One region of the Paenibacillus sp. FSL R10-2771 genome, then DNA from elsewhere that is predicted to be linked to it. Evidence: predicted binding sites of a transcription regulator. Region 1 holds the regulator's gene; the other holds the start of a gene.
The links. The regulator LexA, encoded in region 1, represses DNA repair genes until DNA is damaged. The targets are predictions, from matches to a motif close to CGAACATATGTTCG.

Region 1 (7,635 bases):
GGCCCGCTGCGGGATATCATATTCTGCAAGCACCACAGAGGTGGCGCCGAATGTGTTAGTCTCAATCAGATCCGCACCGGCTTCCAGGTATTTCTCATGAATATCCTGAATCACCTCCGGCCGGGTAAGCACCAGCATTTCATTACAGCCATCCAGCTCATCCCCGCCGAAATCCTCGCCGGTAAGCGGCACCTGTTGAATCATTGTGCCCATGGCTCCGTCTAGTATCAATATGCGTTGCTGCAAGCTTTCTGCAAGTGTGAATTTGGCCACTTTCAATCCCCCCAGTAAAACATTAGAGTAAGTTTAGCAGAATAAAGGGAATTCGGAAAGCCTTCCTTTCCACCCTGCATTATTTGTATTGACAGTATAGCTACAGCTTACAAGCTCATCATGGCTGTACCGTGAGTTCTTTAGACGGCATAGAGTGCTGCGTCCGGGCAGTCACATGGGAAGTGACCGTATAGCTGCCGGCTTGCTCAAATGTACGTTCACTTATATAAGCTCCTTCTCCGTCACTTGCCCCTTTCAGCTGAGTGCTCTTGCCTGGCTCTGCATTATCTACAATTTCGAAGATCACTTCTTTGGCGTCCTCAACAACTTCTCCGTCCTGACTAATGACTGCTTTAAAAATCACCTTGTCGTTAACGGATATTTCCTCCGGACTCCAGCTTAGCTCTACCTTGATAGGTACCATTGAGGAATCAGCAGCTGCATGCATATACATATCCTCTTCATTATTCCCTGAACAGCCGGCAAGCGTCATACCCATGACAATGCAAATGAGACCTCTAAGTATCTTTGGCTTAATCATCTGGAGCCCTCCCGGTTCATCGATAGATTCATCTTCATGTTAACAACGAAAGTCAGATTGCTTTCTTCCTTATTATACACATTTTATTCAACTTGTCGGAAATAAGCTTCGTTAACCGCCCTATCACATGAGAATAGTCATATACATGAACTACATTTGTCCAAATCCTCGCAGGGATATCAAAAAAGCCAATATCCTATAAGGATACCGGCTTCATCTAATTCAGTTATAGGGAGTGTACCAATGGCAGAAGCTCCGAAAGATGGCTGATCTGATAATCCGGAGTAATGTCCGGGTCAGGAGTCTTGGCCGTCCGGTTGATCCAGACCGTCGTTAGACCTGCGGCCAATCCTCCGAGAATATCAGTCGTAAGCTTATCTCCGACCATGACCCCCTGCTCAGGCGTAATATCCAGCAGTCCGAGGGCATGCTCGAAGATTGTCTTGTCCGGTTTCCCTTTACCGAAGCTTCCAGAAATGACAATATGGTCAAAATACGGAATAAGCTCAGGTACACCATCAAGCTTCTCCTGCTGAAGTGCAGGACAGCCATTCGTCAACAGCAGCAGCTTCACCTTGCCGCGCAGCTCATCCAGCACCTGAAGCGTCTCTTCATATATATAAGGACGGCTGCGGCGCTCAGCGGCGAACTTGGCCGCGAGGCGTTCCGCCAGCGCTTCATCGTCCACTCCAAGAGAGGCAAGGCCGCGGCGCCAGGATTCGGTGCGGTAGGCCGGAGCAAGCTGTTCCAGCTGCCGGAATTCCGGCTGGTCTCCAGCTGTGAAGTTAGCCCATAGTGCCTCAAAAGGATTAATCCCGATCAGCTTCGTGAACGGAAAAGTCTCGTAAGACTCATAAAGCGCACGCGCTTCTCTGCGCACCGCCTGTTCAAGCTCCTGCGGATCAACAGAATCCCCTGCAGCCTCAGAGGCGTAGCGGAATGCTTCTTCCACACTTCGATCATCCCATAGCAGTGTATCGTCAAGGTCAAATAGTACGGCGGTAATCGGCATTTCGTTCTCCCACTCCCTATGCTGGTCTATCTTACTATTCGTGCACTACTTCAATGTTGTTGTTCTTGCCGAATTGTTCCAGGCGTGCAGCCATAGCGGCGGTATCATACCGGTTGATCAGCTTGGAGAAAATCCACTGCTTGCGCTTGCCTTTATACTTAATGGTAACTACACTGCGCGACAAGGTAATCTTCTCGATTTCAGCTGCTGGCAAAAAGCGTTCACGGTTGTATTTAATAGTAGACAGACGGGCGCGTTCCACCTTAAGGAACGGACGGCGGAAGAATAGCAGCGCGGCAAGCAGGAAGTACAGTACTACCCCCAGCCAGTTAGCCAGTATTCCGCTTCCTTTCGCTTCATCAATGGAACCGACTACCCAGAACATAATGCCAAGCAACAGCAATACGACAGGGAATACAATATTCCGGCCTTTGAAAATATCGGTGCTCTTTGCAGCAGCTTTAGAGCTCGTTGCATAAATCGTCTCTTTTCCCTGCTTCTTTCTTTGCTGATTGATTTGCTTGGTGTTGCGTTGAACCATTCTTTCCCAAGAACGGGCCATGTTAGTTCCCCCTAGTCATCCTGTATTATCTATGAAAAGGCCGCAGACTAAGCTTTACGTCCGTCGTTGCCTTCTTCATGCTCCGGATTATCCACAATCTCAATGGTATCAAGCTGGGCCCGGAAATTGCTGCGGATATTGCCCAGATAAATCTCGCGGAGTTTGGCGCGTTCTGCCAATTCTTCCTCATTCAGGCCGCTTTCCTTATGTTTGCGTGCCAATTCATTGATGCGTGCGACCAATTCGTCAATATTCAATACTTTCCCCTCCCCTATAAATTCATTCTAACTTTGCCATGAGAAAAAGAGCTTGTCAAGGTCTACCCCCTGAAAGCTCTCTTAGTCGAACACCATTATGCTTCTTCCGGTTAATATACCGGCACGGACAGTATATCTCCTGCCTTAATTCCACTGTCCTTCAGACCATTTGACTTCTTGATTCCTTCTATATATACAGCAGTCCTCATATCATCCGGTTTATTCTTGAGGGCAATGCTCCACAAGGTGTCTCCGCGTTCAACTACGATCCGTTTCTCAGGCTTCATTAAAGTGACAGAACCAGCGAACACATTACCGACTACTGTAAATCCGGAGATCGTGAGTAATAGTATCAGAGATATCTTGATAAAGCTGACCTGGCGGAATATTGAGGTAAGTACAGACAGCAGGCGAAGGGTCTTGTCTCTGAATTGTGCCAATGGATTATGGGGTAATGGATTACCGGGAGCGGACACCTTGATATCCTCATTGTAGATACTATTGTAGGTACTGTATTTTAACATAAATATCGTCCTCCAAACACTTGTTCTTACTTTCGAAAATAATATAACACGAACATGTGTTTTGATCAATAGTTTTTTCGAACAACTGTTCCCTTTATTTTTCAGGCTATAATTCTCACAATTTAGAACTTATGTTTGTACGAACGGCAGTTCTATGTTATAATTTTCCCAAACATAGTATATGGGGTTGATTCCGATGTCAAAGATTTCGAGTCGCCAGCTGGCGATCCTGGAATTTATACGTAACGAAGTCCGCAGCAAGGGTTATCCTCCGTCCGTTCGGGAAATTGGCGAAGCTGTTGGCCTGGCCTCCAGTTCTACAGTGCACGGTCATCTGGACCGGCTTGAGAAGAAAGGCCTGATCCGGCGCGATCCTACGAAGCCGCGTGCAATTGAACTGCTCGGCCAGGAAGATTCAGAGAATGTACATCAATTCGTCCAGACGGTTACCCGTATCCCTGTAATTGGCAAGGTTACTGCTGGTGTTCCTATTACCGCTACAGAGAATATTGAGGATTACTTCCCGCTTCCTACTCATTACGTAGGGGATAACAAGGTATTCATGCTTTCTGTACTCGGCGACAGCATGGTTGATGCCGGTATTATGAACGGCGATTATGTTATTGTCCGCCAACAGCAAACCGCTGACAATGGTGACATCGTTGTTGCGATGACTGAAGAAGATGAAGCAACCGTTAAGACCTTTTACAAAGAACGTGATCATATCCGGCTGCAGCCGGAGAACCCGGCTTACGAGCCTCTCCGCCTTAACCGCGTTACTATTTTGGGCAGAGTCATTGGATTATTCCGCGATATCCATTAATCTTTCTCCTCCATAATCAGGCTGCTCCGCATCACGCGAAGCAGCCTTTTTCCTCTTTAGATCCTGTTACGCTTGCCCAAACTCCGAACCGCTTTAGCTATCCGCACATATCCTGTTACAAAGGAGTGCTGATCCCATGCCCAACTATCGAATTATTGTCGACCTTTCACAGCGCATGCTTTATCTGCTTGATAATGACACCGTAACCAGAGGATTTCCTGTCGGCATTGGCCGGATGCTGACCGTCTCGCCGGTAGGCGAGTACACGATCATTAACAAGCAGCCCAACCCGGGCGGACCGTTCGGAGCCTTCTGGATGGGCCTGTCCAAGCCACATTATGGAATTCACGGAACCAATGACCCTTCCTCCATCGGCCACATGGTCTCCCACGGCTGTATCCGCATGTATAACCAGGATGTGGTCGCGTTGGCTGCTATCATTCCCATTGGCACCCGTGTAACCATCAGGGAGTAGCTACAGTCATGCAGCCGCCTATAAATTTCTATATTGAACACAAGAACCCCTCTGACGGGTTTTGACCAAAGGGGTTCTTCACAGCATTATTGCACAGTTTGCTCATAACCAAGCTCGTCCAGAATATATTCAGCCAGACTCCACTGTTCCGCAGGTGAGTCTTTGCTTTTTTTGGCGTAGACCAATGCACTCTTGGTAACTTTCTCGATCAGCCTGCGTCCCTGCTCTTTGGTGATGGACACTTCCATCCCGGAGCGGCCCACCACCTCAGACAGACAAAAGAACGCAATCCGCATCGCGTAATTGTCTCTGCTGAGGAAATAGAACAGATGAGGCACGTTCTTGAGCAGACGGTCAACCCAGTTCGTAATCTCCCGAACCTGATAGACTTCCCGGCGATCCTGCTCATACCCATTGAATATAATTATGATTTTGCCCCGTAGCCGCTTCTTCTCATATTTCTTAAATTCACGCAAATAGCTCTCCAGCCGTCCCTTCTCCACATCTTCTCTGGAGACATTCAGCACGGTGGATCCGGCTGCATCCCATTTTGAACTTTCTTCCATCACCGGATCTGCGTTAACAGACAGTGTACTATCCTGTATTTCCGGCAGTCCCAAACGCTGGCGTAATTGATCGTCCATTCTTCACACCTTCCTGTATCAAGCTCTTGTGCAGCTTGTTCACCATGTTATCCTGATATGTAGCTGTTCCTCAAGCCTCATACTCTTCATCGATTAATTATACTCTGAGCCTCCCACAGTCTCAATCGCACGCCAAAAAGACATCCGCAAGGATGTCTTTGAGTGGATTCATATCCTTTGCCTACTGACTACAACACGCTGCGCAACAACCGGATAGCAATAGTATTTAAACGAATTGCTTCACGGATGGATGCTCTGGCAGCCAGCAATTCTCTTCTGGCACGTGAACCGCTTGGAAATCTGCGCAGGTTCTCATTAATTTCCTCAAGTCTTTCCAGCAGGATTGCTCTTTGTGCGAGCAGAGCATTAATTGCTCTGCGGATTCTGTTTCGTTCTCTTTGCGTCATCATTACACCTCTTTTACGTTTTATAGTATAAGAAATGCAAAGATTGGCTTCGGAGACTGTGTGATTTGGCAGTAATATTATAATTAGCTTTCTTTGACTTTGATGGAGATAATATTTACAGGATTAAGATACTTGCCTCCTGCTGGAATCCAGCCTGTCAAACCACCGGATGTCAGATAGGTTCTGGCTTCTGCCGCCGATTCAAACACAGATTCTAGCTCTTCAATTTGCCCATTCACATACTGAAGCTCAAAAATAACTTTACTCACTTGCGACCACCTCCTCAGCTTCTAATTCGTTACCCCGAAGCGTTTACCTGCTTTTACTTCTTGGGCAGCCTTACCCGGAACTCAAATTCGTCACGTCTATAGGTCATTCCGGCCAGCAATACATACTCCGGCGTCCATTTCTGTACAGGTCCGGCGTAATCAGCTATAACATGCGGTTTACCCTCGATCAGCTGAACGACATAGACCTTCACCTGGGCAAGTGCCGCCGCGAATATATCAGCATCACTTGAAAGAACTTTATACGCAGTATTCAACATCTTTCCTCCTTAGTGCACACGCAAGAATGATAAGGATTCATAGAGCACACAAATCAGTTCAATTATACCGGGTTCTGGAACAAAATGTATACCCTATTTAGAGCTTAGAGTTTGATGAAAATGATCTTAAACAGCCCGAGGTATTTGCGCTTTGCCTTAATATCACCGATAAATGTCTTACCGTCTTGAATATCAGGTATGCTGAAGGTGGAGAACAGAATGTGATTTTCCCGGATTGTAAACGATTCGACCATAGGCTGAGCGACCATACTGGTAATTCCTCCAGCTAGCCCTCCCCCCAGTGTTTCCTCCAGATGATTCACCGCGTATTCTCCAAAGTCCTCTTTGCCCGGATTCATGACTGCTAGTAAAACCAGTACTACTATAATTACGAAAGACAGTTTCGCCGCTGTTTTCTTGCGGGCTCTGGGTTCAGGCTGCGGAGCATCATATCGTGGGTTCATGTTTATTCCCTCCAGCTATAATATTTCTTGAATCGTGAACACTAACGGACTCACAATAAACCTGCAGATTATAACCAGTACATCAACCGGCCCGCTTATCCCCACATCCATTCCGCTCCAGTCCGGACTACCTGCTACCGGTGAATCCAGCCCATATTGCTCTATAATCCGTTCCCTGGTTTCAGTTGACATGCCAGTTCCTTCTGCAGCTCCAGCCTGAGAACAAATTAGCGTTAATAATAGGATCATTGCAATAATACTTACATATTTATTTCTCATTTCATACCCCTATGTATCTTATTTATTAAAAAGGAAATACCGGCACCGCAACAACCACGGCCAGTATCAGCTGTAACAGCAATAGTCCCCAAGCCCAAACCCTCTAAACACATGCTTCACTTCAGCCTATCCTTAGTCATAAAAGTGATTCTCAGGGTAAGCACCTGCAAAGGGTTCCTTTAGTGTGTATATGATCTAGTATATAGGACATGGTACATTATGTAAAATAAACCATCCGGCTAACCATTGGGATGTAGATAAAATAACCCGTCAGCCATTAGTCCGGTGAGTCGCTTTAATTCAATAGCTCTATTAAATATCTATTATCCTAAATGAAAATTTTGTATTTTATGTGTATTTTGTAAAAAAAGGATTGAAATATATTCTCATATATTTATAATAATTACCAGATATATGAAGGGAGACATCACAAGATTGTCCACTAGAGATACTCTTCCCCTCATGTCTTACATTGAAATTGACCGTAGACTATATCCACGACCTATTCACACCTTAAGACAGAGATCGACCAGAAACCCTAAAAGCATTTCTCGTATTCTTAATTCGTTATATGATAGCAATTACATCACCGTGGGTGATTTGATGAAAGCTTCATTGGCTGAATTGCGTTGCTTAAGGAATTTTGGCGTCACGGGGCAAATGATTGTCGTCGAGTTGTTAGAGGCCCATACCAAACAGTTGTCTGAGATTTCCCGCTAAGGACCTTTTAAAGGTTCTTTTTTTATTATCTCTTTTCTCCAGCTTAATCTGCGCTGTTCCCGCAACAATTAATCCTACGATTATTAGCACAATGCCTTTTCTATTTT
Region 2 (7,635 bases), 1.6 Mb from region 1:
GGAGGACTTCGCAGACGGTACCCGCGTAGAGTTCATGTTCAAATAGGCAGAATGCCTGAATGCTCCGGCTACCGCTACCGCAAATGATTGCTGATAAGAAACAGATCGCATATTAGCCGCTCTCCTCTCCGTCATATAAGGACATTTGCATGCCTGTTATGCGAACGACAGTTCTTTATGCAATTTCACCCAAATAAAGCGTAAAATAGGGTGGGATATTATTCCATAGACGGAGAGCCGGGAGTGTTCTATATCTGTTATCGGGGGAAAAGGCTGTACGGCCCTATGTCCGAGGCTGAAGCCTTACAGGAATGGTTTGCACTTGCAGGTACAGTCAAGGAGTTGTATATCATTGAAACGGATGAGCATACAGGCAGAATCAAACGCCAGATCGGTCCGGCGGCACGCAAAAAAAAGAAATAGCCCCATCCGGCCTCAGGCCAGACAGGGCAGCACTTGTTCAATGCGGTTCTAGAACAAACAGGCTTTAGTGATAATAACCAGCAGAATGAACAGAACCAGAATCGCACCAGTCGAAGTCCAAGGGCTTACAACCGGAACAATCGGAGGACCCTGATTAACTCCACCGACGTTATTTCCACAACCGCAACCATACTCTGCTCCCATAATTTAATTCCTCCTCTTGAATATTGAATACAGCACAGAATATGTGGAAATCTAACCGGTGGCATGGGCCAATTGGCAAAGAAATGCCATTCACCTAACGGCCAAGCCCTATTCGGTCGATATAAAAGGTGGATGCGCTGCTTCAAAAAATCTTGGAGGAGGAACACAAATGGATATTGCTGCACTATCGGTTGTCATGAACCAGTCGTCTTTATTGCAGGCTGCGGGATTACAGGTCATGAGTATTGCCAAAGATCAGGCACAGACGGATGCCCAGAATATGGTCCAGATGCTGAGTCAGGGCGCACACCCCACCTTGGGAAAAACACTTGATATTCGCGCCTGATTGCTTTATGCTTACATACATAGGAACACCCGTTCCATATCCATTCAGCTGCTGACTATTGAGTGTGCTGATTGCTTAGCCCTTCAGGGCTTTTCTTTTGACCTTTAATACGAACATACGATCTTATATTGAGGTGATTGATTATGCAATCCTATTATCAGATGACTGCGTTGGAGAAATGGACAGAGGATTTATATCAGCGCATCGGTGTCCGCCAGCCGTCCGACATATCCATTGAATACATAGCCGAGCGGCTGAATATCTGGATTCATTATCTGGATGTCCGTAGCAAGAGCATTGAGGCCAGCGCTGGAATGTACAGTATGTTTATCGACAACAGGCTTCCTCCCGAACTGCAGCGGCTGGAGTTCCTCCATGAGCTGTGTCATCTGCTCCGCCATGCCGGCAAGCATACTCTGATGCCTGAACAGTTCACGCAGGCGCAGGAGGATGAATCGGAACGGTTTATTCTCTATGCCGCCATGCCCTATTCCATGATTTCTGCACGGACACTGCCTGAACTGCGTGAGGATGCCGTGGCTGAGCTTGCCAGTACCTTCCAGGTTCCTGTGGAGCTGGCTCTGCAGCGAATTGACCAGATCCAGCGGCGGATTTTCCAGGGGCAATTGATGGCCGTAATGGAAAGAAACGAAGACAGAAAATTAATCCATAGACATATTCGCTAAGCGCTGCGGGGATAATACCGGCATAGACATTAGAACAACAGATGTACCTCTATGCATGGTTACATTTCAACCGTAAAGGGGAGCGACATGGAAGCCATAAAAGTCATTCAATTATTGCTGACCCATCCGGATTACAGCGTAGATGCAGTTCATCCCGAAATTCCGGATTTTGTCGGCATTGAGACCATTGAAGTGGACCACGAAACGCAGACCTTCTCCATCTTACTGCAGGAACCCAAGGAGTACGATTAAACCTCCGTGAAGAATAATCAGCATATAGAGAGCTAGCTCAGTCCATAACCTTTCACCCTATAAAAAAGTGACCCCGCCAATATCCGGCAGGGTCTAAGGTTTCTATCAGGGGGTATGTATACACTATACTCACTGTTGCTTAAACCAACCTTAAATCAGGCTGAGCAGGTTCTGATTATGGGCAAAGGGTCAGGGGACTGCAATTTTCAGTTTTCTCTTGTGCTACCATATTGTACAATAATGGGAGTAACTGCAATTTATTATCCCCGCGGACGGAGTGATTCTATCACTATCAGGACAATCAAGAAATGGATCGTAGCCGCTCTAGTCTTTCTAAGCCTATTGAGTATTCTTTACTATTTACTATCCAAGGTCGTATTCGAATACATAACGTTCTCAGATCCCTATAATAATATCTTTCAAATGATCGCAATGGGCATCATGCTTATTGTAGCGCTGGTCTGCACTTCTCTGCTGATTAATGACAAGAATAACGACTAGCCGCTGCTGACAAACTGGATAATCCCGATACCCGCCATTGCCAGGGAGATTCCGAGTATTACCGCAAGCATGATCCAGACTACCTTTTTGGTGGACTGCGGGGGCGGGTTATAGTTCTCCATCACAGCAATCCGTTTCTCCAGCGCAGCAACCCGCTTCTCCAGTTCACGGTTGTTATCCTCTGCTTCACTCTTTCTCCACTCTCCTCTGGTTATATATTTTTTAATCGTTTCATCATGTTTCTGTAACTTATATCCAGCTCCCATCCCTTACTATGGACAAGGGAGGTGTTTGTAGTGGAAATTCTAAGAAGTGTTTGGTTATTGCTGCAACTTGCAGCTGGCCTTTGGGGGTTCACATTTAATCCGATGCCCGCACAAGCCGCTGATACAGGTGCTTCTGTGTCTACAGAGAACATTCAGACTTATCAATATAATTTGGATGAGATGCACGGTTGGAAGGTCACTTCGGCCGGTTCCGGGATGTTCAGAGCTGATAATGCGATCTACCAGACGGCCGATAGCGGCAAGACCTGGGATAAGCTCAGTGATTCGGAGAATGGAACCTTACCGTCCGGACCGGTTGGAGCATTTACATTCAGTAGTGCGGATAACGGCTGGCTAACCATCAACACTCCGCAGCCAGGGACCCAGCGGCTGTACACAACCGGAGATGGCGGAGCGCACTGGACCCAAGAGAAGCTTGAAGTGCCTGATCAATACGCCTCTTCCATGTTCGATCCTGCACCGCCTGTTTTTTTCAGCTCAACATCCTATGGAATCATGATTCCGGATCACACGGAGATACAGAATGCACAGGGCGGAAACACTTCGTTTTTCCTGTTTTTCGTGACCCAAGATTACGGGCGGCACTGGAATGCTATAACTGACCCTACCGCCGGTACATGGAACAGTTTGTCCTGGGACGCTGCTGAAATTCAGGATAAGGAGCATTATTCTTGGGAAATCCGCATTGGCCATGCCCTTTGGACTTCACCGGACGGCAAGGATTGGGCTACATCCATGGAAACAGCACATCAAAAATCCTCGTTCCATAAATGACAACCGCAAGACCCAGAAAGATCCCGAAGACTCCGCCCACCCGAAGAACCGTTTGCTGGCCTGGCGTAGCTGTAGACTCCATAGTTTCCCGGAAAGGCCTCCGGGTTCGAATCTTGACCCCTTTTCGGGAGAAGGCCAGCTGCACAGCCGAGTAGATAATTCCTATTCCCACCAGCCGCGAGAACCAATCCATAATGCTCCAGTCTGCGATATTCATAGCCTCACGCTCCTTTTACAAGTTATTACCCAGTAAATGGAATGTGAAGTCAACTTCTCCCTGAAGTCATTCTTAGAACTTCGGAACTCTACTTCGCTCTTCTGCGCGCTAATAACCAATCGAACAATAATCCAAACCCCAGCCAGAAGAAGAAGTGAATTCCGTATAGTATAAACTGGAACAGAAGTTCATTGTCCATGGTGTAATGCAGATCTGTCAGCTGAGGGTTAAGCCATAACAGTAAAGGACCGGTCAAAAAAAGCAGCAGGTTTTTATCATCTTGTCCTGACAGATTAATCATACATACCGCTACAGACAGAATCGGTAACCACAAACCCAATCTCTTCATTAATTTCATCTAAGCCCCTCCATTTACTAAATACTACCATATAATGATAGACGGGGACCATGACATACATCTTGAATCCATAGAGAACCGCGCCAGAATATTATCTATTAATAATTCTCCCCGGCATAATACCGCTCCAGCTTATGCTCCAGATGTATGAGCTGTGCTTTTTTCGCTTCTATATCATCCAGGAGCTGTTTCTTCTGATTCTGAATAAGCGTAATCCGCTCCGGTAAGGTAGCCGTGCCGGCTTTGACCATATCATGATACTTCTTGATCTCCTCCACGCTCATTCCCGTTTCACGCAGACATCTAAGGAAGATCAGCCAGGTAATTTCCTGCTCGGTATACAGTCGGTTGTTCTGCTCATTGCGGGCTACTGCATCCAGAAGTCCTTTTCGTTCATAGAAGCGGATCGCCCCTATGCCCACCCCAACTTTTTTGGCGACTTGTCCTATCGTAAACATTCCGGTTCACTCCCAAATATTTATGTTGACCTACACTTAGTGTAGCATAATAAGCTTTGAATTGTTGCTAGACCATATCCCACAGAAAGAAGGATTACGATGAACAGAACCGCTTTTGTAACAGGCGCCAATAAAGGAATTGGATTTGAAATTGCGAGACAACTCGGTGAAGCCGGCTGGAAGGTGTTGCTTGGTGCACGCAGTGTTGAACGGGGGGAAGCCGCAGCTTCCGAACTAAGAAACCAGGGATTAAACGCAGAGTTTGTGCAAATTGATATGACTAATCAAGAGAGTATTGAACAAGCAGCCGGCAGCATTCAGGCCAATTACGCTGATCTGAAGCTTTTAATTAATAATGCCGGCATGCCGGGAGCCTTCTCGAGCTCATTCAGTGCAACCCAGGAGGCCGATTTGCGCAATGCCTTTGAAGTGAATTTCTTCGGAACGTTCCGCCTGAATCAACAGCTGTTCCCTTTAATCCAAAAGAATGAAGGAACCATTGTGAACGTATCGACCGATATGGCTTCACTTCACTTCATGCAGAGCTCTGCATATGCGCTTAATGCTTTTGACTATAATGCCTCCAAAACCTCCAACAATGCAATGACCGTGGCCATGGCGATTGAATGCAAGGACAGCAATACTCAAGTATTCGCCGTAACTCCCGGCTTCACCAAGACGGATTTGAACGGCAATGCCGAGGGCGGCAAATCCAAAGCAGACGGTGCAGCTATTATTGTCGGCTACGCAACGGATGGTAAGCGGCATAACGGGGAGTTTCTCGATGTAAATGGGGTTTATGCCTGGTAATGCAGGTTAGACTTGCCACGAAAGAAAAGTGCCCGCCAACGGATTACGGTTGACGGGCCTCAATATAACAGACTATCGTGTCACTTCCATGAAAAACTGCTGTAAATCCAATTCGGATTTTATATTTTCAATCACATTTTTCAAACCAGGAACCCAGAGCAAAGTGTCTTGCCGAATATAGTTTAAAACTAAGGCGCAACTCCGTTCAAATTTTTCAATATGGGGGCTGTGTTCATTTTTCAAAACTTTTCTGACCTCATCTGCTAATTCCATATAATCAGAGTCAATGTGATCTTGCTTATTTATTTCAGCGGGTTTTAATTTAGACCAGGCGTAAGCTCCTCCAGCCACTACTTCTTCAGATCCCTCCACATATTCCAGAGACGAATCCTCGTTAATGAATTCATTAATCCGCGCCTCTAGACCTTTGAAGGTTTGGACAAAATTAATTACGTCTTCCAAAAAGACACCTCCCAAATAGATAAGAAGATGTGATTTTCCGCTGCTGTAAAATTCCTTCAGTTAGCAATCACAATCTTGTGTGAGTCCAGTGTATCGCATTTTTAAACAAAAATACATTGTGAAAATTTGAACCTTCTCCAGAAAACTCACATTAGATCCTTAACAACTAAATGGAACTAATTAATGTATGACGATGAAATAGAAGAGAGCTGCTAATACAAACCGATAGAGGGCAAACCATTCCAAGCGAAGACGTTTAATCAGTTTGATAAAGGTCACTACGGCAATCATTGCCACTATAAAGGATGCCGCAAAGCCAATTAACATTAGAAGTAAATCGTCAGAATTCAACAAATCACGGCTATCATACAAATCCAACAAGCTTGCACCAAACATGACAGGGACGGAAATAAGAAATGTAAAATCTGCGGCGGCTTTTTGGCTAGTGCCTAGCAAAAGGCCGCCTGAAATCGTCGAACCCGATCTTGAGAATCCCGGCCACAACGCCAGGCATTGGAACAGACCGATTCCGAAGGCTTGTTTATAGCTAATTCCATCCATCGTATCAGCGGTTTCTGTCCGCCTATTCCGTGCAGCGATGATCATCAACAAGCCCCCGACTACTAGACCGATCACGACAGGAGTCGGGCCGAATAAACGGCTTTTTATAGTATCCTTGAAGAGGAGATACATGATTAATGCAGGCAACATAGCTAATATCATATGAATGATGTTTAATCCTTTACTTTTGGAGAAATCCATTCTAACCATATTAGACCCAATCTCCAAATACCTTTTCCAGTAAAGAATTAAAACCGCCATTACTGCACCCAGCTGTATAACAATCTTAAAAGTGATTGCAGCTTCTCCCTCAAAGCTAAGCAAATCACCTGCTAAAATAAGATGTCCGGTAGATGATACCGGTAGAAATTCAGTTAAACCTTCGATTATGCCGAGAATGATTGCTTTCATAATGTCAGTCACCAGTGGATAGTCCCCTTTCGGTAATGGAAGCTTTTTATTTCCAGTATACGGGGGACATAATTATTTCCCAATCGATTGACCTTACAATCTTCCATTCAGCATGACATAATTGTCACATTGATCATTTATAATCAGCAAATCCGGATTTTGGCCCGTCCCACCAATCAGTAATAAAATATACCGATTGAAACGCATCTGCTGGCTTTTCTCGCTTCATAGGTTCACCTCATAGCAAGTTCTTTATGGCAGCTGCCACACAGTTAATCCATTTCTACTGCTAAACATAGCCGCCTCTGGCCCTTCGTTATCTTCTCCTCTTAACGAAATCTCCAACACCATATTATTATATCTGTCCTAATGTAGGATGATACTAATGAATACCTCTTAGATGACTTACGGAATGCTCATTGGACATGGCTAATTCTCCCCACTAAAAAATTTTTGGCTGTTGAGCTGTAGCGTTATTTGTGTCCCACAAATTCGCAGGTCTATCCGAATCCGGCATGACAAGTCGTACAGAACAAACGGATCGCCGGTACATGCAGATAGGATTTCCTCTTGAAGACCGACAGATGGCTCATTGTGATTAACAAGCAGAATCTGGCTTACGTGTAACTCTGGTATGTTGAGAAGTTCGTTGATATACTGGGTTTGCATTTTACAATAATACAGGAGTGGCAGGAATCAAGTAGACCGATGAATTCCCGGATTGGCTTTCGTCTAAATAAACGAAGGCATCAATGACAACAAACCATTTTGAAGATGAGGTGTTAAAAATGGTATTAATGTCCACATTCACGAGCTTCAATCTGCCTGTAAACAACGTAGAACAGTCGAAGGCGTTCTTCACCGGACTCGGATTCGAGCTCAACC

Region 2: the regulator LexA is predicted to act here: its motif matches at 1,084-1,097, upstream of NSU14_RS05285 (ImmA/IrrE family metallo-endopeptidase).

The regions. Positions count from the first base shown of each region.
Region 1 is NZ_JBBOBM010000001.1:2,821,142-2,828,776, reverse strand. It holds gene metH (methionine synthase) at 1-213, opposite strand, end outside; gene NSU14_RS12325 (FixH family protein) at 392-814, opposite strand; gene NSU14_RS12320 (HAD family hydrolase) at 1,041-1,826, opposite strand; gene NSU14_RS12315 (hypothetical protein) at 1,861-2,388, opposite strand; gene NSU14_RS12310 (DUF896 domain-containing protein) at 2,436-2,645, opposite strand; gene NSU14_RS12305 (LysM peptidoglycan-binding domain-containing protein) at 2,756-3,169, opposite strand; gene lexA (transcriptional repressor LexA) at 3,366-3,992, shown strand; gene NSU14_RS12295 (L,D-transpeptidase) at 4,129-4,467, shown strand; gene NSU14_RS12290 (hypothetical protein) at 4,554-5,111, opposite strand; gene NSU14_RS12285 (hypothetical protein) at 5,300-5,521, opposite strand; gene NSU14_RS12280 (hypothetical protein) at 5,602-5,787, opposite strand; gene NSU14_RS12275 (hypothetical protein) at 5,841-6,065, opposite strand; gene NSU14_RS12270 (hypothetical protein) at 6,170-6,529, opposite strand; gene NSU14_RS12265 (hypothetical protein) at 6,545-6,721, opposite strand.
Region 2 is NZ_JBBOBM010000001.1:1,229,312-1,236,946, reverse strand. It holds gene NSU14_RS05305 (NucA/NucB deoxyribonuclease domain-containing protein) at 1-46, shown strand, start outside; gene NSU14_RS05300 (hypothetical protein) at 286-423, shown strand; gene NSU14_RS05295 (hypothetical protein) at 472-627, opposite strand; gene NSU14_RS05290 (YjfB family protein) at 797-973, shown strand; gene NSU14_RS05285 (ImmA/IrrE family metallo-endopeptidase) at 1,117-1,659, shown strand; gene NSU14_RS05280 (hypothetical protein) at 1,747-1,911, shown strand; gene NSU14_RS05275 (hypothetical protein) at 2,254-2,412, shown strand; gene NSU14_RS05270 (hypothetical protein) at 2,409-2,678, opposite strand; gene NSU14_RS05265 (WD40/YVTN/BNR-like repeat-containing protein) at 2,709-3,473, shown strand; gene NSU14_RS05260 (hypothetical protein) at 3,427-3,690, opposite strand; gene NSU14_RS05255 (hypothetical protein) at 3,779-4,048, opposite strand; gene NSU14_RS05250 (MerR family transcriptional regulator) at 4,147-4,506, opposite strand; gene NSU14_RS05245 (SDR family NAD(P)-dependent oxidoreductase) at 4,606-5,316, shown strand; gene NSU14_RS05240 (hypothetical protein) at 5,389-5,778, opposite strand; gene NSU14_RS05235 (undecaprenyl-diphosphate phosphatase) at 5,959-6,762, opposite strand; gene NSU14_RS05230 (VOC family protein) at 7,539-7,635, shown strand, end outside.